DNA from 3 places in the Mesorhizobium sp. U510 genome. Region 3 is predicted to be linked to each of the others. Evidence: predicted binding sites of a transcription regulator. Region 3 holds the regulator's gene; each other region holds the start of a gene.
What was found. The regulator HrcA, encoded in region 3, represses chaperone genes, less so after heat shock. The targets are predictions, from matches to a motif close to GTTAGCACTCNCNNNNNGNGAGTGCTAAC.
Positions count from the first base shown of each region.

Region 1: the regulator HrcA is predicted to act here: its motif matches at 4,045-4,073, upstream of groES (co-chaperone GroES).
Region 2: the regulator HrcA is predicted to act here: its motif matches at 7,781-7,809, upstream of groES (co-chaperone GroES).

Region 1 covers NZ_CP180532.1:3,827,321-3,837,214, reverse strand. Annotated here, with positions in the region: gene ACLGL5_RS20090 (DSD1 family PLP-dependent enzyme) at 1-731, opposite strand, end outside; gene ACLGL5_RS20085 (D-arabinono-1,4-lactone oxidase) at 728-2,008, opposite strand; gene ACLGL5_RS20080 (MFS transporter) at 2,021-3,208, opposite strand; gene ACLGL5_RS20075 (TetR/AcrR family transcriptional regulator) at 3,333-3,959, shown strand; gene groES (co-chaperone GroES) at 4,137-4,433, shown strand; gene groL (chaperonin GroEL) at 4,495-6,150, shown strand; gene ACLGL5_RS20060 (TadE/TadG family type IV pilus assembly protein) at 6,506-8,578, shown strand; gene ACLGL5_RS20055 (TadE/TadG family type IV pilus assembly protein) at 8,575-9,180, shown strand; gene ACLGL5_RS20050 (TadE/TadG family type IV pilus assembly protein) at 9,177-9,617, shown strand; gene ACLGL5_RS20045 (TetR/AcrR family transcriptional regulator) at 9,620-9,894, opposite strand, start outside.
Region 2 covers NZ_CP180532.1:1,948,353-1,958,246, forward strand. Annotated here, with positions in the region: gene ACLGL5_RS11315 (XRE family transcriptional regulator) at 1-148, opposite strand, end outside; gene ACLGL5_RS11320 (cytochrome-c peroxidase) at 936-2,021, shown strand; gene ACLGL5_RS11325 (transposase) at 2,648-3,331, shown strand; gene ACLGL5_RS11330 (NAD-dependent succinate-semialdehyde dehydrogenase) at 3,636-5,129, opposite strand; gene groL (chaperonin GroEL) at 5,679-7,337, opposite strand; gene groES (co-chaperone GroES) at 7,403-7,699, opposite strand; gene panD (aspartate 1-decarboxylase) at 9,154-9,606, opposite strand; gene bioZ (3-oxopimeloyl-[acyl-carrier-protein] synthase BioZ) at 9,665-9,894, opposite strand, start outside.
Region 3 covers NZ_CP180532.1:968,623-978,516, forward strand. Annotated here, with positions in the region: gene cysK (cysteine synthase A) at 1-5, opposite strand, end outside; gene ACLGL5_RS06745 (LysE family translocator) at 186-803, opposite strand; gene ACLGL5_RS06750 (PQQ-dependent sugar dehydrogenase) at 914-2,281, opposite strand; gene ACLGL5_RS06755 (hypothetical protein) at 2,373-2,570, opposite strand; gene hrcA (heat-inducible transcriptional repressor HrcA) at 2,610-3,692, opposite strand; gene rph (ribonuclease PH) at 3,851-4,567, shown strand; gene ACLGL5_RS06770 (VOC family protein) at 4,583-4,993, shown strand; gene rdgB (RdgB/HAM1 family non-canonical purine NTP pyrophosphatase) at 4,993-5,655, shown strand; gene hemW (radical SAM family heme chaperone HemW) at 5,652-6,830, shown strand; gene ACLGL5_RS06785 (low molecular weight protein tyrosine phosphatase family protein) at 6,889-7,212, shown strand; gene ACLGL5_RS06790 (hypothetical protein) at 7,252-7,440, opposite strand; gene ACLGL5_RS06795 (hypothetical protein) at 7,448-7,633, opposite strand; gene rsmI (16S rRNA (cytidine(1402)-2'-O)-methyltransferase) at 7,804-8,718, shown strand; gene ACLGL5_RS06805 (YraN family protein) at 8,711-9,088, shown strand; gene ACLGL5_RS06810 (undecaprenyl-diphosphate phosphatase) at 9,190-9,894, opposite strand, start outside.

The sequences.
Region 1 (9,894 bases), 2.9 Mb from region 3:
CCCATCGACACTTCATTGGCCATGACGCCATCATGAAGCAGCGCGGTCTTGCTGCCGCCAATGTTTAGGATGCGGCGCTGGTCCGGACCGAGGCGCGCCACGAAAGCGGCGGCCCGCTTCGAAGCCTGCGCCAACGCCTTGGCCGGCCCGCCGAACAGGCCGGGAATGTGCGGCGCATGCGCCTCATAGGCCATGACGCCTTCGCAGCGCAGCTTTTTGTGGACCGACACCTGCTTCAGCGCCCGCGACAAGGCCCCCGGTTCGGCGAAGCCGCCGCGATGCAGTCCGACATCGATCTCGAAGGCAATGCGGAGCTCGATATCGAGTTCGATCGCGAGAGCGCCATATTCCGCCAGTCGTTCATCACTGTCGATCAGCCAGCAGACACGTGACCAGTCGGCGCCACCCTTCACCAGTGCCGCCCTTGCCGTCCCGACTGGCATCGGTTTGCCGTACAGGAGACCCGCGTCCGGAAACGCCTTCAGCACCGCCTCACTGATCGGCGGATGGAAAGTCATGAAGCGGTCGGTTCCAAGCGCCTTGCGGATATGCGCAAGCAGCGGCAGGCAAGCGAGCGACTTGTCGACCAGCCGCACGGCAAGGCCGGGCGCCAGTCTCTCTCCCACCAGCGCAATGTTGCCGTCCAGCCGGTCGCGGTCGAGCAGCAGGCAGGGTTGGAAGATGCCGGCTTGCTTCAGCGCCTGCGAAAGCGTCGCGAAATAGGCGCTCATGGCTCGATGCCGAACAGGCCGGCCATGTAAGGCGAGACGAAGCGGTTTTGCGGATCGATGTCGCGGCGCACCGCCATGGCGTCGTCCCAGCGCGGATAGAGCTTCTTGAAGTCCGCCGCCTTCAGGCTGTGCATCTTGCCCCAATGCGGCCTGCCGCCATATCTGCGGAAGATCGGCTCGGCCGCCTGCATGAAGGGCAGCGGATCGCTCGCGGCGTCATGGTGGATGGCGATCGAGCAGGTCGGCCTGTTGTAGAAGGGCGATAGCCAGAACGGATCAGCCGCGACGCTGCGCACCTCCATCGGGAAATAGACTTCGGGGAAGCGTTTTTCGGTCAGCTCGATGATTTCGGCCAGCGCCTTCGGCCCCTCCTCGAACGGAAGGTGATATTCCATCTCGTTGAACTTGGTCTGGCGGTCACTGGCATAGACGTTGAGCCAGTCCTGCACATAATCCTCGGACGGCACTTTCGCGACCGCGCCAAGGATCAGCCGGCGGCGCAGTGACGGCAGCCAGGCAAGCCCGGTGCGCAGCCGGCGCAGCGTGCGCAAGGAGCCTTCGTCATCGTCGGTCGGGCGCGCGGTGGTCGCCTCGGTGCTGAAGTCGCTGGCGATAAACTGCGCGTAGCCAGAGAACGGAATGTAGTAGAATTCGGCCGAGCGATGCGCGGTCATCATCTTTTCGAAGTCGCGCAGCATGTCGCCGATCGGCAGCACCCATTTGCGGCGCCGCAGCCGGTAGGTCGCGATGTTGTTCAGCGTCACTTCGCTCAAGACACCGAACGCACCGAGCGCGACGCCTATGGCGTGGATCATATCCTGATCCCCTGCCCTGGTGACGTCGCGAACCTTGCCAAGCCCGTCGACGATCTGCACCGTCTCCAATTGCGTATGATAGGCGCCGAGCGTCGGCCCCGAGCCATGGGTAGCGGTCCCCAGCGCGCCGCCGATCGCCTGGCGGTCGATGTCGCCCATATTGGGCAGGCCCTGGCCGATGCCCTGCAGTATGTGCATGAGCGGACCAAGCCGCGTCCCTGCCTTCACGCGTGCCCGATGCCTTTGCGCGTCATGCGAGACCAGCCCCTCCAGCCTCTCCAGGGACAGGATGGTGCCTTGCGACTTGACCAGCGGCGTGAAGGAATGTCCCGCGCCAACGACGCGGATTGGGCCGGGCGCGGCGCGAACGAGATCGCCGAGTTCGCCCGCATCGGCGGGGCTTGCGATCAGCCGGGGTTCAGCGGTGACAAAGCCCGACCAGTTGCTCCAGATGTTCGACATGCTGCCCTCCGCTCAGGCAACGGCGCGGCGACGCCGCGACACGAGGATGAACAGGCCGAGCAAGGCGACACTGGCAACGGCGCTGGCGGCGGCGAATTCCGGAACCGGGCGAAAATCCTTGCCGTCGATGAGCAAGGATGCCGCGATCGGCCCGATCGCCAGGCCAAAAAGCTGTGCCGCCGGCACCAAGAGCACGGCGGTGCGCGTCTCGTCGGCGGTGATCGCCAGCCGGATCTGGTAGGGCACGATGAACAGGAGGATGAAGCCCATGGCCAAGGCGGCCATCCAGAATGTGATAAGGTCGGGTCCGCTGGCGAGAACCAGCGAGCAGACCAGCGCGACCACACCGATCGCAGCAACGGCAAGGCGGTAGTCGATGCGCGCTTCGAACGCGGTCGCCATCATCGCCCCCGAGACCTGCGCCGCGAGGCTCGCCGAGACGATCAGGCCGACGGTGCGGCCATCGATGCCGAATTGGGTGCCAAGCGGTTCCAGAAACGCCCAGACCGCGCCGAAGAACATGAAATAGCAGAAGACGCACAACAGCGCGGTGATCGAGGGAGCCGTCAGCACATTGGTCAGGTTCTCGTCCTTGGGCAGGTCGGCGTAGTCAGCGGGGACGACGAAGGCGACGATGAGCGACAGGACGCAGACGACCGCGAGAATGAGGAAGCCGCCGGCCGATCCGGCGGCCGGGATGACATAGAGCGCCAGCAGCAGGGCAAGCGCGCATTGCGCCAGCGTCTGCATGGTGACGAAAAAGCCGCCGATGCGTTCGGCGCGCCGCGAACGGGCGATCAATTCGGTGGCGACCGCGACCAGCCCGCCTTCCGCAAGCCCGGCCAAGGCGCGTGCCGCCATCAACGCATTGGCGCCGGCGGCATAGGCCGTCCAGACATGCGCCAGCGCCAGCAGGAGCAGCAGCACCGCGCTTTTCCAGTGCATATTGCGGGCCGACAGCAGCATCGCGACGATCGCCGAACCGATCGCGATGGCGATCATCTCGGCGGTGGCGACCAGCGCCAGTTCGTCGCCGCTGACATGTCCCTCGGTGTAAAGGGCGCCGAGCAGCACTGGCTGCAGGCCTAGGATGAGCAGACCGACCGAGCCGATCCACAGGGCCGAAGCAAGCTGCCCGCCGGTCGGATTGCCGACCAGCCAGTCGCCAGTGCCAGTGTGCCCGGCATTTGTCGAAGTCAAAGGCGCCTCCCAACGTCCTTGCCGCGCGGCAAAAAAGCTGACAATCTGTCAGCATTTCAGAAACTGATACTTGATCATATTTTTTGTCAACCAGAATTTGGCAATTCGTGCGAAAGACCGGTGCATGGTGGAAGTAAGGCGAACAGCGACCGAACCGAGGCGCAAGCCCAAGCAGGAGCGCAGCCGCGAGCGCATCGACGCCATCCTGTCGACGACGATGCGGCTAATCGGCGAGAAGGGCATCGACGCCGTCACCATGAAGGAAGTCGGCGCGTTGGCAGGCGGGCCGATCGCCACCGTCTATCACTACTTTCCCAACAAGTCGGCGATCCTGGCGATGCTCTATGAGCGATTTTCAGAGGTGAGCCGTGCGCGATTGACTGATATCCTCGCCGATGTCCGCGAAGCCAAGGACGTCATCGCCGCCGCCGACCGGTTGCTCGACGACTACCTCGGCCGCGTCGCCGGAGATCCGGCCATCCAGGACCTGCAGAACGCCATCCAGGCCGACAAGGCGCTCAAGAATCTAGACATCGCCGAAACCCGGCATCAGGCCAAGATGTTCTGCGACCATGTCACCGCCTTGATCGAGCCGGGCAAGCATGAACAGTTCGAACGCATGGTTCTCTTGATCTTCCAGCTCGCCGGCGGTGTGGTGCGCCTGGCGCTCGCTCAGGGCGAAGCGGAAAGCCGCCAAACCGTCGAGGATTACCGGTCGATCATCCACACGCAGTTGCGGTTGTTTCTCTAAGCCCCAATCCATGGAAAAAATTACCGCCTTTCGAGGCTGCCGCGCGCCTTGACTCTCGCAGGTCGGCGGCCTATTTCAGCCCCACGTTAGCACTCGCCCTTGGTGAGTGCTAACTATATGTCCGGCTTCGCCGGACGGAGGAACTGTTTCTCACCGTTCTCACTCGAGGAAGAAAAAATGGCAAAGTCGAAGTTCCGCCCGCTTCATGACCGCGTGGTCGTTCGCCGGGTCGAATCCGAATCCAAGACCGCCGGCGGGATCATCATCCCGGATACGGCGAAGGAAAAGCCGCAGGAAGGCGAAATCATCGCCGTCGGCTCCGGCGCGCGCGACGAAAGCGGCAAGCTGGTCCCCCTGGACGTCAAGGCTGGCGACCGCATCCTGTTCGGCAAGTGGTCGGGCACCGAAGTCAAGCTCAATGGCGAAGACCTTCTGATCATGAAGGAATCCGACATTATGGGCATCATCGGCTGATCATCGGCCTCACCGTCAACTGAATTCCGGGCTTTATCCCAAGCCCTGCCAGGAGCTAAAAATGGCTGCTAAAGACGTAAAATTCTCCCGTGATGCCCGTGAGCGCATGCTGCGCGGCGTCAACATCCTCGCCGACGCGGTGAAGGTCACGCTCGGCCCCAAGGGCCGCAACGTCGTCATCGACAAGTCGTTCGGCGCGCCGCGCATCACCAAGGACGGCGTCACCGTCGCCAAGGAAATCGAGCTTGAGGACAAGTTCGAGAACATGGGCGCTCAGATGGTCCGCGAAGTTGCTTCGAAGACCAACGACATCGCCGGCGACGGCACCACGACCGCGACCGTTCTGGCGCAGTCGATCGTCCAGGAAGGCCACAAGGCGGTTGCCGCCGGCATGAACCCGATGGACCTGAAGCGCGGCATCGACCTCGCCGTCACCGAAGTCGTCACGGCGCTCGGCAAGGCTGCCAAGAAGATCAAGACCTCCGAGGAAGTTGCCCAGGTCGGCACGATCTCGGCCAATGGCGACGAGTCGGTCGGCAAGATGATCGCGGAAGCGATGCAGAAGGTCGGCAACGAAGGCGTCATCACCGTCGAGGAAGCCAAGACCGCCGAGACCGAACTCGAAGTCGTCGAAGGCATGCAGTTCGACCGCGGCTACCTCTCGCCCTACTTCGTCACCAACGCCGACAAGATGGTTGCCGATCTCGAGGACGCCTACATCCTGCTCCACGAGAAGAAGCTCTCCAACCTGCAGGCGATGCTGCCGGTTCTCGAAGCCGTCGTGCAGACCTCCAAGCCGCTGCTCATCATCTCGGAAGACGTCGAAGGCGAGGCCCTGGCCACGCTTGTCGTCAACAAGCTGCGTGGCGGCCTGAAGATCGCCGCGGTCAAGGCTCCGGGCTTCGGTGATCGCCGCAAGGCCATGCTGGAAGACATCGCCATCCTCACCGGTGGCCAGGTCATCTCGGAAGACCTCGGCATCAAGCTCGAGAATGTCGGCCTCAACATGCTCGGCCGCGCCAAGAAGGTGTCGATCTCCAAGGAGAACACCACCATCGTCGACGGCGCCGGCAAGAAGGCCGAGATCCAGGGCCGCGTTGCTCAGATCAAGCAGCAGATCGAAGAGACCACTTCGGACTACGACAAGGAGAAGCTGCAGGAACGTCTCGCGAAGCTCGCGGGCGGCGTTGCGGTGATCCGCGTCGGCGGTGCGACGGAAGTCGAAGTCAAGGAAAAGAAGGACCGCGTTGACGATGCGCTGAACGCGACCCGCGCGGCCGTGGAAGAAGGCATTGTTGCCGGCGGTGGCGTGGCCCTGCTGCGCGCTTCGGCCAACATCAAGGCTGCCGGCGCCAATGCCGACCAGGCTGCTGGCATCAACATCGTGCGTCGCGCTCTGCAGGCTCCGGCTCGCCAGATCGCCTCGAACGCCGGTGCGGAAGCATCGATCGTTGCCGGCAAGATCCTTGAGAACAAGGGCGCGACCTTCGGCTACAACGCCCAGACCGGCGAATATGGCGACATGATCGCCATGGGTATCGTCGATCCGGTCAAGGTCGTGCGCACGGCTCTCCAGGACGCGGCCTCGGTCGCCGGCCTGCTCGTCACCACCGAAGCCATGATCGCGGAGGCTCCGAAGAAGGAGTCGGCTGGCGGCGGCATGCCTGGCGGCATGGGCGGCGGCGGCATGGGCGGCATGGGCGGCATGGATTTCTAAGAAGCCCATAAAGCACGCCGATGAACTAACATTGCTCAAGCCCGCAAGCGGGCTTGAGTGGCGGCATGGATTTCTAATCCAGGCCACCTGGCTTATTATGCATACGGAAAGGGCGGCAGCGATGCCGCCCTTTTTTCATTGCTTCCTGCAACGATAGCGACCATCGAGGTCCGCACCGCTAGACGGCGCAACTGTTCTCATTCTCGAGAAATTTTCCAGCAAAATCAGAGGCTTAACTACGCTTTGACGGCGCTAGGTAAATTTGTCAGACAATATTCTTTAACACATTCGCGATTACTAAAGGGCGGGAGCACGGCGAGGTTGCTCCTGCGTGTGGCGTGTCGGGTACCCATCGATGCAAATTTTCCGGCGATTTTTGCGGAACCGCGACGGCAACGTGCTGATCATCTCGGCACTGGTGATGCCGGTCCTGATCGGCATGGCCGCCCTGGTGACCGAATATGGCGCAGCACTCGTCGAGCGGGCCGATAATCAGCGAGTCGCCGACCTGTCGGCCTATGCGGGCGCCCTCGCCTATAACGTGAACAAGTCCACCTCGCAGATGACGGCCACCGCCGTCGGCGTCGCGGTGCTCAACGGCGTTCCTGCCGCCAATGTACAGGTCAACCTGGTCGCCTCCCCGAAGACGACCGGTGTCAACGCCGTTTCGGTGTCGATCAACACCTACAGGACGCTGTTCCTGGCACGCGTTCTCAACGATCGCCAGCAGTTGCAGATCTATGCCAATTCGGTGGCCGAGCTTGGCGTGCAGCCGCAAACGCCCGGATGCATGCTCGCGCTCGACGGCACACAGACCGGTCTGACGCTGAGCGGCGGCACTTCGATCTCGGCGCAGAAGTGTACCGTCTCTTCCAACAACACGGTGACCGTCCCCTGCGGCACCAGCATTTCGGCGCTCGGCGTCAACTACAATTCCGCCGCCGCACCGAGCCAGCCGTGCAGCGGCATCACCGGCCCAGGCGGGGCGACCGCGGTGATCACCAAGAAATCCACCCCCGACCCGCTCGCCGGCAATGCCGCGGTCACGGCCGCCGTGGCCCGTATTGCAACGGTTGCCGCGCTTTCGACGACGGCCGCGCCAACAGCGCCCACCACTCCCAACGGCAACAACATCGACTTCGGCTGGAACACAGGCTCGACCCAAGGCCAGGCGAACGCGCTCGGCTGCACCGCCAGTTGGGCATCGTCGTCGTCGACATGGGCGCTGAACTGCGGCAGCAAGACCACGGTCAACCTGGGCACCATCACCATCGGCGGCGGCATCAACCTCAACTTCGCCACAAGCGGCGCGGCAACGACGGTTTACAATATCGCCGGCGATCTCACGACCAGCGCCACCACCAATTTCGGGCCAGGCACCTACAACTTCGCCAAGACCCTCACCACGGCCGGAACCACCACGTTCGGGACCGGCACCTACAATTTCGGCAAGCAGGTGACAACAGGCGGAACAACCACCTTCGGCGCCGGCAGTTTCAACTTCGCGAAGGGGCTGACAACCGGCGGCGGTGCCACCACGACATTCGGCGCCGGCACCTTCAAGATCGGCCGCAGCGACAACACCTGCAATGGCTCGGGGCAGGTCAGCATCTGCAACACCTCCACCTTGACCTTCGGCGGACCGAGCACCTTCGAGCTCCCCGGCGGCTATACCAACACCGGAACGCTCACCTTCGGCTCGGGCACGACCAATTCCTACAAGATCGGGCCAGGCAGCAATGGCGACGCGATCACGCTCGGCGGCGGTTCGACAACGATCATGGCCGATGCGACTGGCGCCAGCAGCGTTTTCCAGGTCGTCGGCAATGTGAATGGCGGCGGCGGCGGCAGTTGCTTTGTGGTGCCGGCCGCGGCGCAGCACGACATCGCCGGCAACTTCATCGGCTCGGGCGCCATCCTGCTCGGCGCCGGTGTCTACACCGTGGATGGCTATTTCGCACTGGGCGGCAATGGCGGCGGCAGCGCCAACTGCAACGGCAGCACGATCAGCGTCAGCGGCGCCAATGTGACGCTTGTCCTGTCGGGCAAGGCCAAATCCAGTTCGGGAAGTTGCAACGGCTATGTCTTCTGCGTGGCCGCCGGCTACAGCAACATCGTGCTCACCGCACCCCAGTCGGGAGCGACGGCGAAGCTGGCGGTGATCGGCCCCACCGGCAGTTCCAACACCGGCGGCGCGACCTTCGCCGAAGGCGGCTCCAACGCCCAGATATCGGGCGCATTCTATTTTCCCTACGGCCCGATCATCATGAATGGCGGATCGAGCGTGCTGGGGTCGAACACCGACCCGAGCAAGTGTCTGCAGATGATCGGCTCACGCATCACGCTGTCGGGCGGCACTACGGCTGCATCGGAATGCATTGCCGCCTCGAGTGCCGGTGGCAGCAGCAAGGTGAGCCTCGTGCAATGAGACAGCAGTCACACCCCGACCCCGGCTTGTTGGCCAGCTGGCGCTTCGCGTTCACTGACTTCCTGCGGCGCCAGAACGCCGGCGTGTCGGCGGTCGAGTTCGCTTTGGTCAGCCCCGTGCTGCTGGTCATCCTGGCCGGAACCGTCGACATAGGCGGCTCATTGAAGGCCAAATTCGAACTGAGCTCGGCGCTTTCGGCTGGTTCGAACTATGCGCTGCTCAATGGCGACAAGGTCAATTCCACCGGCGGCGGCGCGCTGGCCGGCAACATTGCGACGGTGGTCACCAGCGGCCTGAGCGGCAATGGCGGCAGCATTCAGGTCGTCATCAACAACGGTGCGGCACTTGCCTATAACGCCACCACGTCCACGGCCACCCAGAGCGGCACGGCCGCCAATGCCGATCTCTGCTATTGCCCAGGCAGTTCCGGTGCCGTGGCCTGGAGCACCCCGATGGCATGCGGCAGCATCTGCAGTGGCGGCGGCATTGCCGGGAAATTCGTAACGATCACGGCCAGCAAGCCCTATACGCCGCTTTTCGGCGGCTTCGGCATCGTCAGCAACGGCAACATCACCGTCAAGGCCGTGGTGCAACCGCAATGAGCCGTCGCCGATCCTTCCTGCGCGACAAATCCGGTGCCAACGCCGTTGAGTTCGCCTTGCTGTCTGTACCGTTGCTGATGGTGCTGATGGGCACGTTCGAGTTCGGCCGCATGTACTGGGCCCAGCATGTGCTGAATGAGATCGCCGCGGCAGGGGCGCGTTGCGTCGGCGTGCTGCAGAGCGGATGCACGCAGAACGGCGTCTACAACGCCGCCAGCGCCATCAGCTATATCAGCAGCAGGGCGGCAACCGACGGCATCGTGCTCAGCAACGCCAACATCGCCGTCAGCAACAACACCACCTGCTCGGGCCTGTCCGGCTTTTCGAGCGTCCAGGTTTCCTACAACTTCACGACCGTGCTACCGGCCTTCCTGACGTCGCTGGCGAACGGCCCGAACCTCAGCGCCAGCGCCTGCTTCCCGAACCAGGGGGCTTGACTTCAGACACCGGCCTCCGCGCGCTGCCGTGCCTCGCCGGCAAGCACCGCGGCTTCGATCAGCGCCGCGACCTCGTCCGCCACCGCCTGTAGCGGGGCGCGGTCTCGGGTGGCGCGGGCGATGACCATCAGCCCTTCCAGCGACGATTCAACCAGCAGCGCCAGAGCGTGGGCGCGGCGTTGGGGCACTCCGGCCCTGACGAAGGCCTCACGCAACAGGCCTATCCACTGCTCGAAGGCCGCGCGGCACAAATCCGCCAGCTCCGGCACGTCGGTCG
Region 2 (9,894 bases), 980 kb from region 3:
GCCCGACCTCCTCGACTGTCAGACCGCTGGTCACGGCAACGTCCTCGGTCGAATAGCCAAGATGTTCCCGACATGCCTGGATTACGGGTTTTCCGTTTGAGATTGCGGTAAGCACTGCCTCGGGCAGCGCGAAAGGCGTTGCGGTCATTTTGCCTCCAAATGCAGAGAACGGCCATTCGATAACTCGAAACAAGCGGCGGCCGATGTTGAAATAGGATGCCGAAACAGCCCGAGCCGGCGGCATCCAAAAATGCGATCACTCTCGAACGTGTGAGAGGCGCTACGCTAATATGGCGGCCGCCGCCGTTTAGATCAAGAACCTTGGCTCGCTTTACGAGGATTGCTCCAGTAGCCACAATTCGACGACAAAGTGCGCAGCGCCGTGATCGCGCTCACATCGATGATTGCGCGGCCGCTTTAACGCGCCGTCGGCTTGCGGCGCGATTGAGGAGCCGCGATCTGGCGGTCGGGCACTAGGCGCACCAGCTCGCGGACCAGCGTCAAAGTATCTGCGGGGACTGTCTAGCGATGCTTGCCGGCGGCGTTCAACTTGAGCTTTAATACCGTGTGGTCCCCTCCCGCCCATGCAGGAGGCCGGTCCCCATCGGACAAGACGCTGAGGGACCAACATCTCTCTGTTTCAGCCCGACTGTTGGCTGTCAGATCTGCGACACCGGAGTAGGGCTGCGCTTTGCTGCGAATTCCTTCAACCTATTGAATGATGACCAGAAAATCCCCGGAGGTTCCTTCTGCTCAGTTGGCACGACTTTTGATGCTTCTCGAGAGGCGACAGGAGATACCGACTGGCGTTCATCGTGGGTGATATCGCGCAATGCAACGAAGGAAGACAATATGTCAGGTCCGCGTCAGAATCGATTTTATTCAAAGAGGATTGCCGCCTTTAGCGCAAGGCGTTCACGAACCGCATATCAACAATGGCTTCCGTGCAAAACGCAGGGAGATCACTTGTGAAAATCCTATTCACTGCGGTGGCTGTCGCGTTGCCGGCCATCGCTTTTGCTGCGCAAACGATCCCCGTATACCTCAGAGAAACAGCACGGGCCACCTTCAAGCCTCTCCCATCCATCACGCCGACAGTCGCCAACAACCCGATCACACCGGAGAAGATAGCCCTGGGCAAGGCAATGTTCTTCGATCCACGCGTCTCGGCGTCAGGCGTCTTGTCGTGCAATTCGTGCCACAACTTGGCCACCGGGGGCGACGACAATCAAGAAAGCTCGATCGGCCATGGTTGGCAGAAGGGACCGCGTAACGCGCCGACGGTACTGAACGCTGTCTTCAACATAGCGCAGTTCTGGGATGGTCGTGCTGAAGACCTGAAGGTTCAGGCCAAGGCACCGATCCAAGCCGCTGTCGAAATGGCCAACACACCAGGTCAACTCATCGCCACGCTCAAGTCGATGCCGCAATATGTCGACTGGTTCAATTCAGCTTTCCCGGGCGAAGCCGATCGCGTCACCTTCGAAAACGTCGCCAAGGCAATCGAAGCCTTTGAGGCGACACTGGTCACACCGGCGCCCTTCGATGCCTTCCTCAACGGCGATGACGCCGCTATGACTTCCGAACAGAAACAGGGCCTGACGCTTTTCATGGACAAAGGCTGCTCGTCCTGCCACGGCGGTATCAACGTGGGTGGGGAGGGCTATTCCCCATTCGGCCTCGTTGAAAAGCCCAACACCGATGTCCTGCCGGAAAACGACAAAGGCCGATTTGCCGTGACCCATGAAGCCGACGATTCCTATGTTTTCCGCGTGGCGCCGTTGCGCAACGTAGCACTCACCGCGCCATACTTTCATTCGGGCAAGGTTTGGGATCTGAAACAGGCCGTCGCCATTATGGGGACCACCCAGCTCGGCCAAGAATTGACGGAAAAAGAAGTCGACCTGCTCGTTGCCTTCCTTAATTCGCTGACCGGAAAAGTACCGGAGGTCGCCTATCCCGTCTTACCCGCCGAAACGCCGACAACGCCTCGACCTGTATTGCATATCCTCCCGCAATGATTGGCCGGAGCTGGCTAGTGAAGGTCGCAATCACGAATGATTGCGACCTTCACTGGGACGAGACGATCATGACTTCCGGCGAGGCCTATCCAACTGGAAAGCTAGGGGGACTTTCATTTCCGAATTCAATTGAAACGCTAAATGAAAACCTGACCCGTCGACGCCCACTTGCGTCACGACAGCATGACCCGCCTTGCCGGCCACGTCGATCAGACGCACCGACTAGCCGACTGTGTCGTGATGTGTCGTTCCATGTACCCCCTACCCCCGCTTTAGATTCGCTGACAAGCTCGCAACCACCTGATCGAGCCATCGCGGATAATATTCCGCGAGCCGCTGGCGTGCGCCCAGCAGAAACCGGATGCCTTCAGATCCACCCCTTCAAAACGTGCTCGATGGCGTTGCGACGCGCGAGCCGCTGTTCCAGCTCTGCAAACGCATCGATATGAAAACAAAGCTGCGGTCAGCCAGCGACGTGGCCCGAGCATTTGTCAATGCACACCGCAAGTGCCGCTTGCTCTCGGACTATCTCATCCATATAGCTCGGCGCAACAGAGGAAGCGCCAGTTGTTCAGTCATCGTCAGCCGCGACCTCCTGTGCAATTCGTTCTAACAAGGAAGAAACTATGAGGCGGCAGACCCGACCGTTCACTGTGGAGGTCAAACAAAAGCGCAATTATCAAAAACGGGGCCATTCCATCTGGAGCGATGTCGATCTCTCCGCGGCTATAGCCGACACAACAAGGGAGCTCAAAGATATGGATCTGCCAAATCGTCGGCTGATTGACTCTAATGTCATAGCCCTTGATGCTGAACACGCGCACAAACCGCAAGCGGAGTATCTCATGGCAAATCCCCTAGACGCTGAATCAGTAGAAGCTGCAACCGAACACGCTCCCAAAGGAAGGACGCCTGAAACGAAGAAGAAAACCCAACCTTCGCGGAAGGCCAAGACTGAGCCTGGTCGCAAGAATGGCGCCAATACGGCGTCCCCGGCGGAAGCAACAGCAACAGCAGCGGCCGTGCGGAGCGCCCGGAAGGTCTACTCCGGAAAAGAGCGCGCCCAAATGCTCGCTCAGGTCGAGACGTCGATCAGCGGCGGCACCACTCTCAAGAGCGCCGTAAAGCAGGCGGGTATATCGGAACAGACCTATTATCACTGGAAGAAGGCCGCGGCGCCTAGATCCGATGGCGACGATCTGAAGGACCTGGTCGCCCTCGAGAGAGAAAACAAGCGATTGAAGAGCCTGCTCGCGGAACGCCTGCGCACAGAGAACGCGGAACTGAAGAGGAAGCTAGGGCTGCAATAAGGCTTCAGAAGATGCCGCCATTCGACCAGACGGAAGAACTGTGATCGAAGGCTCGCCGGCTGTCGGATGGACGGAGATTTTGCGCACCAGCACCCTGATCTGTCGCGGCCGAGACAGGAAAAACCACTCCCGGCGGATTGAAGCGGTACATGGCAAGCACGTGTCAATCAGGGATGGGTGAATGCGGCCGAAGGCAAGGATGACAGCATCAAGGTTTTACGCTGGGCCTTGATCGAAGGCCACCATTCCATCGATGGCCGCGGTGGATTGTCAGGGCGAAGTCAATGGGATGGATGCTGTGGGATTATAGCCCACCCATGCACAGGTACTTCATTTCGAGATAATCCTCGAGGCCGTGGCGCGACCCCTCACGACCGATCCCTGATTGCTTCATTCCGCCAAAGGGTGCGGCCTCGGATGACATGCGTCCCGTATTGATGCCGACCATTCCGTATTCGAGGGCTTCAGCCACGCGCCACACGCGCTTTAGATTGGAAGCGTAGAAGTAGGCTGCAAGACCGTAAATCGTGTCATTCGCCTCGCGCACCACCTGGTCGGGATCGTTGAAGCGGATTATGGGAGCCAGCGGTCCGAAGGTTTCTTCCTGAGCGACCCGCATTGTCCTTTCGACGTCGGTGATCACCGTGGGCTCGAAGAAGGTTCCCGATTCGCCGATACGGTTGCCACCGCAACGGATCTTCCCACCCTGCCGCACAGCATCGCGAATATGATCTTCAATCTTTGCAAGCGCGCACTTATCGATCAGGGGACCGATCGCAACTTCTGGCTCGAAACCGTCACCGACGCGCAATGCACTGACGCGGTTGGTGAATTTGTCGCAGAATTCATTATACACGCTGGACTGTACGTAAAGCCGATTGGCTGAAACGCAGGTCTGGCCTGCATTCCGAAACTTTGCCTGTAGCGCACCATCGACGGCAGCGTCGACGTCTGCATCATCAAAAACAATGAAAGGAGCGTTACCACCAAGTTCGAAGCTGGTTCTTTTGATCTGATCCGAACACTCCCTCATGAGCAGCCGCCCGACCTCGGTCGACCCAGTGAAGCTGATCTTGCGGACCTTCGGGTTCGAGCAAAGTTCACGCCCAACCGCATCGCCTTCCGATGCGTAGATCAAGTTTAGAACGCCATCGGGAAAACCTGCCATCCGGGCAAGCGTGAACATAGCACCCGCGACAAGCGGTGTTTGCTCCGCGGGTTTCAGAACAATCGCGCAGCCGGCGGCAAGCGCAGGCGAAATCTTGCGAGCCACCATCGAGGCGGGAAAATTCCAAGGAGTAATGGCGCCGACAACACCGATCGGCTGTTTGATTACCAGCATACGCCTGTCGTTAGAAGGCGGCGAAATCGTCTCGCCATAGATGCGATTGGCCTCCTCGGCATACCATTGGAGGTAGGCTGCGGCATGGGCGATTTCAGACTTCGCCTCTGCAAGCGGCTTACCCATTTCAGCCGTCAAAATGGCTGCAAGATCCTCGCTGTGGTCGAGGATCAGTTGGTGCCATTCCCATAAGATGTCGGAGCGCTCGCGCGCGGTGAGCGCCGCCCAATGTTCCTGCGCAGCTTCAGCCTTATCGATTGCCTTGGAAACGTCCCGGAAATCCATATCTGGAAGCTCAGCCAACAGCTCGCCTGTTGAGGGATTGAACACCGAAAAACGCCTCGTGGATTGCTCCGCCTTCCGACCAGGCACACCGGCCAGATCGTCAAATAGCTCGGGATTTTTGAGACGTCTCGTCAGCGACTGTGTCACGGTCAAACCGTCGTCCCCCTTCATGGTTAAGTTACTAGCTTCGCAACGTACTAATAAGCACACCTTGTGCCAGATGATCGGACGAGATCGTTCCGGCCCTCCGTCATTGCAAGCGCAGCTTCCCGACTGATTAGCCCATAGCAATGACAGCCTCAATCACGAGTCGCGCTAAGGCTTTCGCTCCATGACAGGAAGCGCGGATAGAGCTCGTGAAGAGCTGGCATAGGCGGAGTCGATCATCGAAATCGCCGACGTTGGCAACAGCACTGCGGTATCATTCTTTGAGCGGCTTCCACGGCCGCTCATATCAGGCATATCGAAAACCGACCGCCATGGTCGAACGTGCCATCGATGTAGTGGCTTGAGCGCTGCTAAGTCTTGATAGTCGCGCACAAAGCCATGTTTGTTCAGTTCGCCACCCGAAAGCTCCACTGCGACGATGTAGTGTGGCCGTGTAGGCGCGCGCACTACAATATCACGCGAGCCCAAACCTTTTCCGACCGGCTCCGTCCCAAAAAAAGGGGGCGGCATCGCTGCCGCCCTCTCGGTATCCGAAAGCTGATAGAGGCTAGATTAGAAATCCATGCCGCCCATGCCGCCCATGCCGCCGCCGCCCATGCCGCCAGGCATGCCGCCGCCGCCAGCCGACTCCTTCTTCGGAGCCTCCGCGATCATGGCTTCGGTGGTGACCAGCAGGCCGGCGACCGAGGCCGCGTCCTGGAGAGCCGTGCGCACGACCTTGACCGGATCGACGATACCCATGGCGATCATGTCGCCATATTCGCCGGTCTGGGCGTTGAAACCGAAGGTCGCGCCCTTGTTCTCAAGGATCTTGCCGGCAACGATCGAAGCTTCCGCACCGGCGTTGGCCGCGATCTGGCGGGCCGGAGCCTGCAGCGCACGACGCACGATGCTGATGCCAGCGGTCTGGTCGGAGTTTGCGCCGACAGCGTTGATGCTCAGCGAAGCGCGCAGCAGGGCAACGCCGCCGCCGGGAACGATGCCTTCTTCCACGGCCGCGCGTGTCGCGTTCAGCGCATCGTCAACGCGGTCCTTCTTTTCCTTGACTTCGACTTCCGTCGCACCGCCGACGCGGATCACCGCAACGCCGCCCGCGAGCTTCGCGAGACGTTCCTGCAGCTTCTCCTTGTCGTAGTCCGACGTGGTCTCTTCGATCTGCTGCTTGATCTGGGCAACGCGGCCCTGGATCCCTTCCTTCTTGCCGGCGCCGTCGACGATGGTGGTGTTCTCCTTGGAGATCGACACCTTCTTGGCGCGGCCGAGCATGTTGAGGCCGACGTTCTCGAGCTTGATGCCGAGGTCTTCGGAGATGACCTGGCCACCGGTGAGGATGGCGATGTCTTCCAGCATGGCCTTGCGGCGATCACCGAAGCCCGGCGCCTTGACGGCGGCGATCTTCAGGCCGCCACGCAGCTTGTTGACGACCAGCGTGGCCAGAGCCTCGCCTTCGACGTCTTCCGAGATGATGAGCAGCGGCTTCGAGGTCTGCACGACGGCTTCGAGAACCGGCAGCATGGCCTGCAGGTTGGAGAGCTTCTTCTCGTGCAGCAGGATGTAGACGTCCTCGAGATCGGCAACCATCTTGTCGGCGTTGGTGACGAAGTAGGGCGAGAGATAGCCGCGGTCGAACTGCATGCCTTCGACGACTTCGAGTTCCGTCTCGGCAGTCTTGGCTTCCTCGACCGTGATGACGCCTTCATTGCCGACCTTCTGCATCGCTTCCGCGATCATCTTGCCGACCGACTCGTCGCCATTGCCGGCGATCGTGCCGACCTGGGCAACCTCTTCCGAGGTCTTGATCTTCTTGGCGTTCTTGATCAGCGTCGCGACGACGTCGGTCACGGCAAGATCGATGCCGCGCTTCAGGTCCATCGGGTTCATGCCGGCGGCAACCGCCTTGTGGCCTTCCTGGACGATCGACTGCGCCAGAACGGTCGCGGTCGTGGTGCCGTCGCCGGCGATGTCGTTGGTCTTCGAAGCAACTTCGCGGACCATCTGTGCGCCCATGTTTTCGAACTTGTCTTCAAGCTCGATTTCCTTGGCGACGGTGACGCCGTCCTTGGTGATGCGCGGGGCGCCGAACGACTTGTCGATAACGACGTTGCGGCCCTTGGGGCCGAGCGTGACCTTCACCGCGTCGGCAAGGATGTTGACACCGCGCAGCATGCGCTCGCGGGCGTCACGGGAGAATTTTACGTCTTTGGCAGCCATTTTGTACTCCTGGGCATTTCGCCCGAAATTCAGATTGGATGGTACGGATGAAAGGCAGCGGCGTGTTAGCCGATGATGCCCATGATGTCGGCTTCCTTCATGATCAGAAGGTCTTCGCCATTGAGCTTGACTTCGGTGCCCGACCACTTGCCGAACAGGATACGGTCGCCAGCCTTGACGTCCAGCGGGACCAGCTTGCCGGCTTCGTCACGAGCGCCGGAGCCGACAGCAATGATCTCGCCTTCCTGCGGCTTTTCCTTTGCCGTATCCGGGATGATGATCCCGCCGGCGGTCTTGGATTCGGATTCGACCCGGCGAACGACCACGCGGTCATGAAGCGGGCGGAACTTCGACTTTGCCATTTTTTCTTCCTCGATGAGAACGGTGAGAAAAGCGTCCGGCGACGCCGGATAACTTACAAAGCTCGGCTATGCCGGCCTGCGGTTAGCACTCACCAAGGGCGAGCGCTAACAATGCGACGAGATAAGCCCTAGGCTGGGGCTAGTCAAGACAAGAGGGTGGGCGATCACGATTTTCCGGACGATGCAGCCCTGAAAGAGTCGAGCCAATCGATGGTGTTCGGAGGCTCGACCCACAGGATGAATCCACCCTGCGGATCGGTAACCATTGTGCCTTCCGCGATCTGCCAGCGCGCTTCGTCGCACCGTAGAGAGCGAGGTGAGGGGCTGAGCATTTGGTAGCGCCGAGACGTGCCGAGCTTTTGCGTGGAGTGGCCATGCCGGATGTCTCCTTTAGCATCATCTCCCGCACCAGAGGCTTGCCCGTTCATGGGACTGTATTTCTATCCACAGGGTGGATGCATCTCATCGAAACAAACGATTTTATCAATCTTCCGGAATCTCGCGTTTGACGTCAGCACCTCACACGCCCTGATCGCCCGCTCCCCTCACCAGAGCGGCAGATTTTTTGCAGAGGTACTCGGACTGAATACGCGTTCCCATTCACGTTAGTTGTGGATAACAAGGCTGAATTAACATGCAAAATCTGCGCATCTAAATCGATTTGAGCAATCACGGACGTTGCGGACCAGAATCGCCGTCACCCTGAAATCGACAAGGCATCGGCTATCCCAAAATCGGGGCTTGACGTTACGTAAGGTCCTATGTTTTCCGATGTGCGGGAACGACTTCCAGTCTCAGCCCAAGGCAACGAAAATGAGGGGCAGCAATGGTGGCTGGCGAACCTAATGACGTGCGGGTCAAGCGTTGTAGTGGGGGATGGGTTGTTCATATTGTCGAGGACGGCAAACTGACAGTTCTTCGGTTCAAGACACAGTTTCCCGCCGAAAATTACGCCGATGGCCAACGAGCCAGGCTCGGTCTTGCTGCCAAGCCACCGATCGACGAACCTGATATGTAACGCGATCAGGCGTCGGATGGCTGGCGAGCCTTGGCGCCGGCGGGAAACACTTTGCCGAAGGCCCACCTCAATGCTGCTTGCGGCCGTTCGGCTAGCCATATTCGCGATGATGGTTGGCACCGCTGCCGATGCGGAGGACGGTGGCCTGCTTGATCGACACGGCGGCAAAGATCATGAAAAGCCAGGTCGTCAAGGACCCAGCCGCGGCGCTTGAGAAAGCAGAAAGAATTTGCAAGCCGCCACCGCAAGTAACCTGAGACAAGGGTCAGACATGCAAACCGCTGTTCGCGGATCAGCAGCTGCGAGACATTGCGCCATCCCACGAAGGCCCACGGTGCCCAAGGCGCAGTGGGCATCGGCCCTTTTTCAGCAACTTCGTCGAGTCTTAGACCAGACGCTCTTCAGTGCCGAGGCTCGCACATCTGCGGAGCGCGGCTCACGCCCCGGAAACCAAGGCTGGAATTGCCAAAGCTTCATTCGCCTCATCAAGGATCGAGAAACTGTAACGGCCGTCTGTGTCAAGATCGACGGAGTAGCTCAGGCGGTCGAGTATGCAGTTATCCTGGTCGAACGTGACGATGCGCGGCTTCAGCGAGGTGATATGCGCTTCGTCCAGGTAGATGGAGTTGCAGACGATAATTGGGTCGTCGGGCTGACAGGTGCGAGCCGCCGCTCCGTTGAGGATGCAGCACCGTGAACCGCGCTCGCCGAGGATGACATAGGTCGAAATCCGCGCACCGGAATTCTTGTTCCATATCTCCACGAATTCCATCGGCAGGATCCCGGCTGCCTCGCAGTGGTCGGGGTCGAGCGTTATCGAACCATGGTAGTTGAGGTTCGCTTCGGTGACGTGGATGCCGTGCAGCTTGCCGGCGACTAGTTTTCGCATTGGTCGTTGTCCCTGTATTCATCGTTCAAGGTCAGTCTTGGCAGTTCGGTTCGCGCGGCTAAATTCCAACGACGATCGCACCGCCGCTAAGACCCGCACCCGCGGCCGCCAGAAGAACCTTCTCCCCCGGCCGGAACGGCGCCGCCCGATGGGCGAGCGACAGCGAGAGCGGGATCGTCGCGGCGGAAGAGTTGCCATACTCGGCGATCGTCTTGACGATCGCTTCATCGGCGATGCCGAGGTTTCGCCCGACCGCATCGAAAATGCGGGCATTGGCCTGGTGCGGCA
Region 3 (9,894 bases):
TTCATTGGTTTCGCTCCCAGGATTTCAGGCAAGTGGCATTGCAGCCGGCAAGATAGGGCTTTCAGCCGCGCAACATAAGCTGTCGGCCGGAAATATCCGAGTGGGGCCTGTGTCTAAAACGCCCAAGTCCCGGAAAAGCATTTCGCGGGGAAGCCTGGCCCCGGAATGTTTTGGCTGAAAGGCTGCTACTGGCGGGCCGCGATCGCTGCCGCGGCGCCGACCATGAAGCCGGCGGCGGTGCGGTTCAGCAGCTTTAGCGCGCGCGGCGATTTCAGGAACCAGCGCGCCTTGGCGGCGAGCGCCAGGTAGGGAACCAGCACGACGAACAGCACGACCACCGTCAGCGCGGCGAGAATGCCGTAATCGGCCAGCGTGATCGTCTTCAGGTCGACGATGGTCGGCGTGATCGCCAGGTAGAAGATCATCGTCTTCGGATTGCCGAGCGTGACGGTGAGGCCGGCGACAAAGCTCGACACCAGTCCGCTCTTGCCCTTTTTCGCCTCGACCGTCTCGGGCGTGATGCCGGCGGTCCAGAAGCGCCAGCCCAGAAACGCCAGATAGGCGACGCCGGCCCATTTGATGGCGAGGAACACCATGCCGAAGGTCTGCGCGACGAAGGCGAGGCCGAGCACCACGGCGGTCAGGTAAATGAGGTCACCGAGCATCAGGCCAAAAGACATGGCCAGCGACGAGCGAAAACCCGAGCCGAGCGCCCGTGCGACAAGCGCGGTGACGCCGGGGCCGGGAATGGCGGCGGCGATGCCGAGGGCGGCACTGTAGGCGAGGAAGCCGGTGAGGGTCATGGCGAGTGGTCCTGGATCAGGCGGCCTTTTCGCACGGAACGGACCAGGATTGAATTCCCTGGCGGTCGGATTCTATTGCACCAGATACCGCGCCATCCGAGTAAAATCCCTCAGGAACGGCCGCCGTCATAGGTCACGCGCCAGATCGTGCCATTGCCGTCGTCGGTGACGATCAGCGCGCCGTCATGGGCCACCGCCACGCCCACGGGCCGGCCCCACACCTCGCCGCTGGAAACGACGAAGCCGGTCATGAAATCCTCATACTCGCCGGTCGGCTTGCCATCCTTGAACAGCAGTCGGACGACCTTGTAGCCGGTCCGGTTGCCGCGATTCCACGAACCGTGCAGGGCAACGAAGGCATCGCCCCTGTATTCCTTGGGAAAACCGCTGTCGGCGGGCAGGTCCTTGCGGTCGTAGAAGGCGATGTTGAGCGGCGCCGAATGCGCCTGCATCAATACGTCGGGAGTGGTTGCCTTGCCGGCGAGGTCGGGCCGCGCGCCCTTGTGGCGCGGGTCCTCGTGGTTGCCGATATAGTACCAGGGCCAGCCATAGTACGCGCCGTCCTTGACCGAGGTGGCGTATTCGAACGGCACATTGTCGCCCAGCGCGTCGCGCTCGTTGACGACGCACCACAGCGCGCCGGTCGCCGGCTGGATGGTCATGCCAGAACAGTTGCGCAGGCCGGTGGCGACGATGCGGCCGTTCTTGCCGTCCGGATCGAAGGCCTGCACGTCGGCGCGCCCCTCTTCGGAGCCCCAGGCCGCGCCCAGCGGCTGCGATTTCACCCATGCTTCAAGGCCGCCATCGGGCGCCTTGCCCATGTCCTCGGCGACGTTCGAGCCGGAGCCGACCGACAGATAGAGCGTCTTGCCGTCAGGCGAAAAGACGATGTCGCGGGTCCAGTGATGGTTCGCGGGAATGTTGGCGACGATGATTTCGGGTTCGCCGGATGCCTTCAGCTCGCCACCGCGGTAGGCGAAGCGCACGATGCTGTCGCTGTTGGCGACATAGACCCATTGCGGGTCGTCCCCCGGCGGATAGAAGGCAATGCCATAGGGCTGGTTGAGATTGCCGGCGAAAATGCCGTCCTCGGCGGGCTTGGCGCTGTCCTTGGCCAGGCGATAGACGCGGACCTGGTTGGCTTCGCTGTCGGCGACGAACAGGTCGCCATTGGGTGCGACGCGCACGGCGCGCGGATTGTCGATGCCGGATGCGATCAGCTCGGCCGAAAAACCCGGCGGCAATTGCGGCTTCGCGCCCGCCGGCATGTCGGCAAGGCCGGCGCTGTTCGACACCGACTTGGTGACATAGGGCTTCGGCAGGTCTTCCGGCTTGATCAGTCGGCGCACGCCCGGTTTGTCGGCACGCCAGTCGCCGAAGGCCGCCGCGCCCTTCAGCACCGGCTGGTCCGCCTGCTGTGCGAACGCCGCGCTTGTGAGGAACAGGGCGGGGATCACCAGTCCGGCTAATCGGATCATCTTGTCCTCCATCTGGTCGCGAAGGAAACCAACGGCCGGCTTGTCTCCGGGTTCCGCTCGCTCGACCTGACGAGGAAGCGAAAATCCGGTCTTATGTGCCGGCAGCGTAAAAATCGTCGTCGAGGCGTTTTTCCAGCGCGACCAGATCGGCCGGCAGCGGCAGGCCCATGGCGCGCATTTCCCGCAATTTCTCGCGCAATTGTTCCTGGATTTCGTGCTGGTCTTCCGGCTGGTTGACCATCTCCTCGAGCAGCAGGCTGATCCGGGCCTTGAGTTCTTCGAGCGCCATTCTTTTCTCCTTGCTGCCCGTCTCTTCCCGTTCGGGGCCCTACCTTAGCATGCGTGAAATCAGCTGCGCCGTATAATCGACCATCGGCACGATGCGGGCGTAGTTCAACCGGGTCGGCCCGATGACGCCGAGCGCGCCGACGACGCGGGCATCCTTGTCGCGATAGGGCGCGACCACCAGCGACGAGCCCGACAGCGAAAACAACTTGTTTTCCGAACCGATGAAGATGCGCACGCCCGATCCCTGCTCGGCGAGGTCAAGCAGCTGGATCAGCCCGTCCTGCGTCTCCATGTCCTCGAACAGATGCCGCAGCAATTCGATGTCGGCCTGGGCGGTGACGTTTTCGAGCAGGTTGGCGCGGCCGCGCACGATGAGCCGTGCCGGCAGGCCGCTTTCCGCGCCCGCCCACACCGCCAGCCCCTTCTCGACGAGGTCCTGCGACAGCGTGTCGAGGGCGGCTCTCGTCTCTTCCTTGATGCGGGCGATCTCGGTGCGCGCCTCGGCCAGCGTGCGGCCGCGAATATGGGCGTTGAGGAAATTCGAGGCTTCGTGCAGCTGCGGGACGGTGATGCCCGCCGGCAGCTCGACAACGCGGTTCTCGACGTCGCCATTTTGCGACACCAGCACGGCGAGCGCCTTGGTCGGCTCCAGCTGGATGAATTCGATATGCTTCAGCGCCACCTCGTTCTTGGCGGCCAGCACCAGGCCGGCGCCGCGCGACATGCCCGACAGCATCTGGCTGGCCTCGGTCAGCATGTGCTCCAGCGTCGCGCCCGAGCCGGAGGCCCGCACCTGCGCCTCGATGGTGCGGCGCTCCTCGTCGGAGAGGTCGCCAAGTTCCATGAAGGCATCGACGAAGAAGCGCAGGCCCGCCTGCGTCGGCAGCCGGCCGGCCGAGATATGCGGCGCGTAGATCAGCCCGAGATGCTCGAGGTCGCTCATCACATTGCGAATGGTGGCCGGCGACAGCGAGGAGGGCAGGATGCGCGACAGGCTGCGCGAGCCCACGGGCTCGCCGTCCCTGAGATAGGAATCGACGATGCGCCGGAAGATGTCGCGAGAGCGCATGTCGAGTGATTGAAGTGCAAGCGACTGCGAACCCGGATCGATTGCCTTGGTCATTCGGCCAAAAACCTCCTTGTTCAGGATATAGACTTCGGCACGGTGGGCGCAACCCGGTCTCTGTATCGGATCGCCCGGTCCGTTTTCCTTTGCGCGCTGCCCCCCATCCGTCTAAAAGCCGGCCACGATTCCGAAAAATGACTGGGAAAGAAGCCTGAATGCGCCCCTCCAAACGCCAATTCGACGAAATGCGCGCCATCTCCTTCGAGCGTGGCGTCTCCAAGCACGCCGAAGGCTCGTGCCTGGTGAAGTTCGGCGACACCCATGTCCTGTGCACGGCGAGCCTCGAGGAGAAGGTGCCGGGCTGGATGCGCAATTCCGGCAAGGGTTGGGTGACGGCCGAATATGGCATGCTGCCGCGCTCGACCGGCGAGCGCATGCGCCGCGAGGCCTCCGCCGGCAAGCAGGGCGGCCGCACGCTGGAAATCCAGCGCCTGATCGGCCGGTCCTTGCGCGCCGTCGTCGATCTGCAGGCGCTAGGCGAACAGCAGATCACCGTCGATTGCGACGTCATCCAGGCCGATGGCGGCACCCGCACCGCCTCGATCACCGGCGGTTGGGTGGCGCTGTATGACTGCCTGCGCTGGATGGAAGCCCGGCAGATGGCGAGCGTCGCCAAGGTGCTGAAGGACCATGTCGCGGCGATTTCCTGCGGCATCCATGACGGCCAGCCGGTCATCGACCTCGATTATCTCGAGGATTCCGCGGCCGGCACCGACGCCAATTTCGTCATGACCGGCAAGGGCGGCATCGTCGAGATCCAGGGCACAGCCGAGGGCGAGCCCTTCTCGGAGGACCAGTTCGGCGAGTTGATGGGCCTGGCCAAGAAAGGCATCCAGCGCCTGGTCAGCCTGCAGCAGATGGCGGTGGCGTAAGCCATCGATTTTCTGGTGACCCCCTCCGCCATCCTTGAATCAGCCCTCTACGTCACCGATCTGGCGGCGGCGGAAGAATTCTATGTCGGCGTGCTCGGCCTTGATCTGCTCGGCAAGGTCGACGGCCGCCACCTCTTCTTTCGTTGCGGGCCGGGCGTGCTGCTCATCTTCAACGCCGAGGCGACCAGAATACCGCCGGCGCCGGATGCCCGGCTGCCCGTGCCGCCGCACGGCGCGGTCGGAGAAGGTCATCTCTGCTTTGCGGCCAGCGCGGATGAAATCGTGGCTTGGAAAGCGCATTTAGGGGCAAAAAGAATCGCCATCGAAAGCGAATTCGAATGGCCGCAAGGCGGCCGTTCGCTCTATATACGCGACCCCTCGGGCAATTCGATCGAGTTCGCCGAGCCGAGAATCTGGGGCCTTTGATGCATACACTTGATGGCAAGAAGATCGTCGTCGCCAGCCACAATGCCGGCAAGCTGCGCGAATTCGCCGATTTGATGGGGCCGTTCGGCTTCGAGGCGAAGTCGGCCAAGGACTACGGCCTGCCTGAGCCCGACGAGACCGGCACCACTTTCGAGGAAAATGCCTACATCAAGGCGCTGGCCGCCGCGAAGGCGACCGGCCTGCCGGCGCTGTCGGACGATTCCGGCCTGTGCGTCGACGCGCTCGACGGCGCGCCCGGCGTCTACACCGCCAACTGGGCCGAAACCCCTGACGGCAGCAGAGATTTCGCCATGGCCATGCAGCGCACCGAAGTGGCGCTGCAGGAAGTCGGCGCAGCCTCGGCCGAACAGCGCAAGGGCCGCTTCGTCGCCGTCATTTGTCTGGCCTTTCCCGACGGGGCGGCCGAATATTATCGCGGCGAGGCCGAAGGCACGCTGGTCTGGCCGCCGCGTGGCGAGCTCGGCTTCGGTTATGATCCGGTGTTCTTGCCCGATGGTTTCGACAAGACGTTTGGCGAGATGAGCGCTGAGGAAAAGCATGGCTGGAAACCCGGCCAGGCTGCGGCGCTCTCACATCGCGCCCGTGCTTTCCAGAAATTCGCCCAAGCACGGTTGGATCTGCCGAGATTGGGCTCGGCATGACTGGACCCGGCATGACCATGCCGCTCGACCGCAGCCCCGGCTTCGGCGTCTACATCCATTGGCCGTTCTGCGCGGCCAAATGCCCCTATTGCGACTTCAACAGCCATGTCCGCCACCAGCCGGTGGACCAGGAGCGCTTTGCCGCCGCCTTCGAGGCGGAACTGGCGACGATGCGTGAGCGCACCGGGCCGCGCGAGGTGACCAGCATCTTTCTCGGCGGCGGCACCCCCTCGCTGATGAAGCCGGAAACCGTGGCCAGGGTTCTGGACGCCGTGGCCAAGAACTGGACGGTGCCGGACGGCATCGAAGTGACGCTGGAGGCCAACCCGTCCTCGGTCGAGGCCGAACGCTTTCGCGGCTATCGCGCGGCCGGCGTCAACCGCGTCTCGCTCGGCGTACAGGCGCTGAACGACAAGGATTTGCGTTTCCTCGGCCGGCTGCACAATGTCGACGAGGCGCTGCACGCCATCGGCCTCGCGCGGGAAATCTTTCCGCGCCTGTCTTTCGACCTGATCTACGCCCGGCCCGGCCAGACGCCGGAAGCCTGGGCAGCCGAGCTCGAACAGGCGATCGGCCACGCCGCCGACCATCTCTCGCTCTACCAGCTGACCATCGAGGAAGGTACGCCCTTCCACGCTTTGCACGCGGCAAAGAAATTTGCCATTCCCGACAATGACCACGCCGCCGACCTCTATGCGCTGACGCAGGAGATTACGTCCGCGCATGGCCTGCCGGCCTATGAGATTTCCAACCACGCCAGGCCGGGCGCTGAAAGCCGGCACAATCTGACCTATTGGCGCTATGGCGAATATGTCGGCGTCGGCCCCGGCGCGCATGGCCGCTTCGTCGAGAACGGCCGCCGCACGGTGACGATCGCCGAGCGGATGCCGGAAACCTGGGCCAACCTCGTCGAGGCCAAGGGCCATGGCGTCACCGGCGGCGAGATCCTGACACGCTCGGAGGAGGCCGACGAGTTCCTGCTGATGGGGCTGAGACTGGCCGAGGGCATCGACCTCTCGCGCTACGAGGCGTTTTCCGGCCGCGGCCTGTCGAGCGCACGGCTGTCGGTACTGCAGGGCGAGGGGCTGGTAGCGCCGATCGGCAATGCCCGTCTGCGCGCCACGCCGGCCGGGATGATCGTTCTCGACGCCGTGGTCGCGGATCTGGCGCGCTAAGCATGATCCCGAAAAGTGGAAGCCGGTTTTCGGTCAAGATCATGCTTGAGCAAAAGTCTTGAAAAACGTCCTCTTCGTCTGCAGTCAGAACCGCTTGCGCAGCCCGACCGCCGAACAGGTGTTTTCAACGCGCCGGGATATCGAAGTTGCGTCGGCCGGCACCAATCATGATGCCGACACGCCGCTGACTCATGAGCTCGTCGCCTGGGCCGACATCATCTTCGTCATGGAAAAGGTGCACCGCACCAAACTGCAGAAGAAATTCAAGACCAGCCTGAAGAAGGCCCGGGTCATCTGCCTCGATATACCGGACAACTATGAATTCATGGATCTGGAGCTGATTGACCTTCTGAAGGCGCGCGTTTCACGCTATCTGGGGTGACCCAGACGAAGGCAGAACGGTCTCGGCCAGTCGCGCTTGTCAGGCGTCGTGCTTGAAACGGCGCTTGCCGCGATCCTTCTCGGCATGCGCCTCGCCGTTCCGGGCCGGTTTGGCGTCGGCCTTTTCGCGGCGAACGCTGTGCTGGTCGTTCATCGGGTGCGGGGGCACGCCTTCCCTGGCGCTTTTCGTTTCAAGACGGGTGATGAAGATATCGAAGCGATTGGGCATCGTCCGGTCAGTGCTCCGTCGTGCTATCGGGTTGGTTGTCGGAAAGCCTGACATTCGTCGGCAGGGCGGTTGTCGCCCGCTCGATCAGGCTGGTGTCGGTCTTGGCAGGCAGGCGCTTGTCCCTGGCGGCGGCAACGCGCTTGCGGCCGGCATAGTAAGGCTCGAAAGCGTCCTGTATCTTCAGGCTGTCCATCCTGTCCTCCCTTTAGGAATCAGGGGCTAAATCTGCCAATGCCGGTTTGGTTCCCTACTGTGGCGAAGGCATGGCGATCACCTTACATCGGCATGACCTTTTGCAAGGCCGCGCCAGCCATGCCAAACAAGATTTGGCAGGCCAAACAGGGCGGAACGGAGACGGCATCAGTGACCGAAGAGACGGGAAGACGCAGCTATGTGGTCGGGCAGACCGAAATCCCCGCCCGTCCGCTCGAGCCGGCGCTCTACCTTGTGGCGACGCCGATCGGCAATCTCGCCGACATCACGCTGCGCGCGCTGGAGACGCTGGCCGCCGCCGACGTCGTCGCCTGCGAGGATACCAGGGTGTCGCGCGTGCTGCTCGACCGCTACGGCATCCGCCGCCGCACCACGGCCTATCATGAGCACAATGCCGGCGAGGCCGGGCCGAAGCTGATCGCGGCGCTTCAAGGCGGCCAGAGCGTGGCGCTGATTTCCGACGCCGGCACGCCGCTGGTCTCCGATCCCGGCTACCGGCTGGTCGGGGAAGCGATCGAGCACGGCATTCGCGTCGTGCCGATTCCCGGTCCGTCGGCCCCGCTTGCGGCTTTGACCGCGTCCGGCCTGCCGTCCGACGCCTTCCTGTTCGCCGGATTTTTGCCGGTCAAATCAGGGCAGCGGCTGACGCGGCTGGAGGCGCTGAAGGCGGTACCGGCGACGCTGATCTTCTTTGAATCGCCGCGCCGGCTGGCCGAATCGCTCGGCGCCATGGTCGAGGCGCTCGGCGGCGAGCGCAAAGCCGCCATCGGTCGCGAACTGACCAAGACCTTCGAGGAAATGCGCACCGGCACGCTACGGGCGCTGGCCGACCATTATGCGGCGGCCGACACGCCGAAGGGCGAGATCGTCGTCTGCGTCGGCCCGGCCGAGGCCAAGGCGGACGAGCCCGCAGACATTGACCGGTTGCTTTTGTCGCTCGCTGCCGAAATGCCGGCCTCCAAGGCAGCGGCCGAGGCCGCGAAGATGACCGGTGGCCAGAAGCAGGCGCTGTATCGCCGACTGTTGGAACTCAGGGACGCCTCAGGAGAAAGCGACGGTGGCTGAGCGCCCGAGCGCCAGCCGCCAGAAAGCCTATCGGCGCGGCCATCGCGGCGAGTGGCTGGCAGCCGCCGCACTGATGCTGAAGGGCTACCGGATTCTGGCGCGCCGCCATCGCACCCGCTTCGGCGAGATCGACCTGATCGCGCGGCGTGGCGACCTGGTGCTGTTCGTCGAGGTCAAGGCGCGGCGCACGCTGATGGAAGCCATGGAAGCGATCGGCCGTGAATCGGAGCGCCGCATCGAAGCGGCGGCCGACATCTGGCTGTCGCGGCAGGCGGATTATGGCAGGCTGTCGATGCGCTTCGACATGGTCGCCGTGCTGCCCTGGCGCTGGCCGGTGCATGTCGAAAATGCGTTTTATGGACGGAATTAGGGGGGACCTCAGAGAGGCATTGCTCGCCCTTCGCCGGCTCAGGGCGTTCGTCGTTCGGAAAGCCAAGCAATTGGCTTTCCGTCCGCTTCGCGGATCACTCCTCACCCCCAGATCATCAACGCCACCAGGCCGACGATGCCCACCACCAGCCGCCACCAGCCGAACAGCGAGTAGCCGTTGCGCGAGACGTAATCGAGCAGGAAGCGGACGACGATGAGCGCCGCGACGAAGGCGGCGACGAAGCCGATGGCGATGATCGGCAGGTCGGCCGAGGTCAGCACATTACGGTTCTTGAACAGGTCGAAGGCGAAGGCGCCGACCATGGTCGGGATCGCCAGGAAGAAGGAAAATTCCGCCGCCGCCCGCTTGTCGACGCCCAGAAGCAGCGCGCCGACGATGGTCGAGCCCGAGCGCGACGTGCCGGGGATCAGCGACAGGCACTGGAACAGGCCGATCTGCAGGTAAAGCCTGGTCGGGAAGCGCTCGACGTCGCGGTAGACCGGCTTCAGGTTCATGCGGTCGACCGCCAGCAGCACGACACCGCCGATGATCAGCATGATGCAGATCAGCCTCGGCGATTCGAACAGCACCGTCTTGATGAAATCATGCGCCAGCGCGCCGATGATGGCCGCCGGCAGGAAGGCGATCAGGATGCCGATGACGAAATGCCGCGTCAGCCGGTCGTGCGGCAGGTCGAGCAGCATCTGCCACAGGCGGCGGAAATAGACGCTCAGGATCGCCAGGATGGCGCCGAGCTGGATCAGGATCTCGAAGGCCTTGCCGGTCGAGTTGAAGCCGAGGAAATG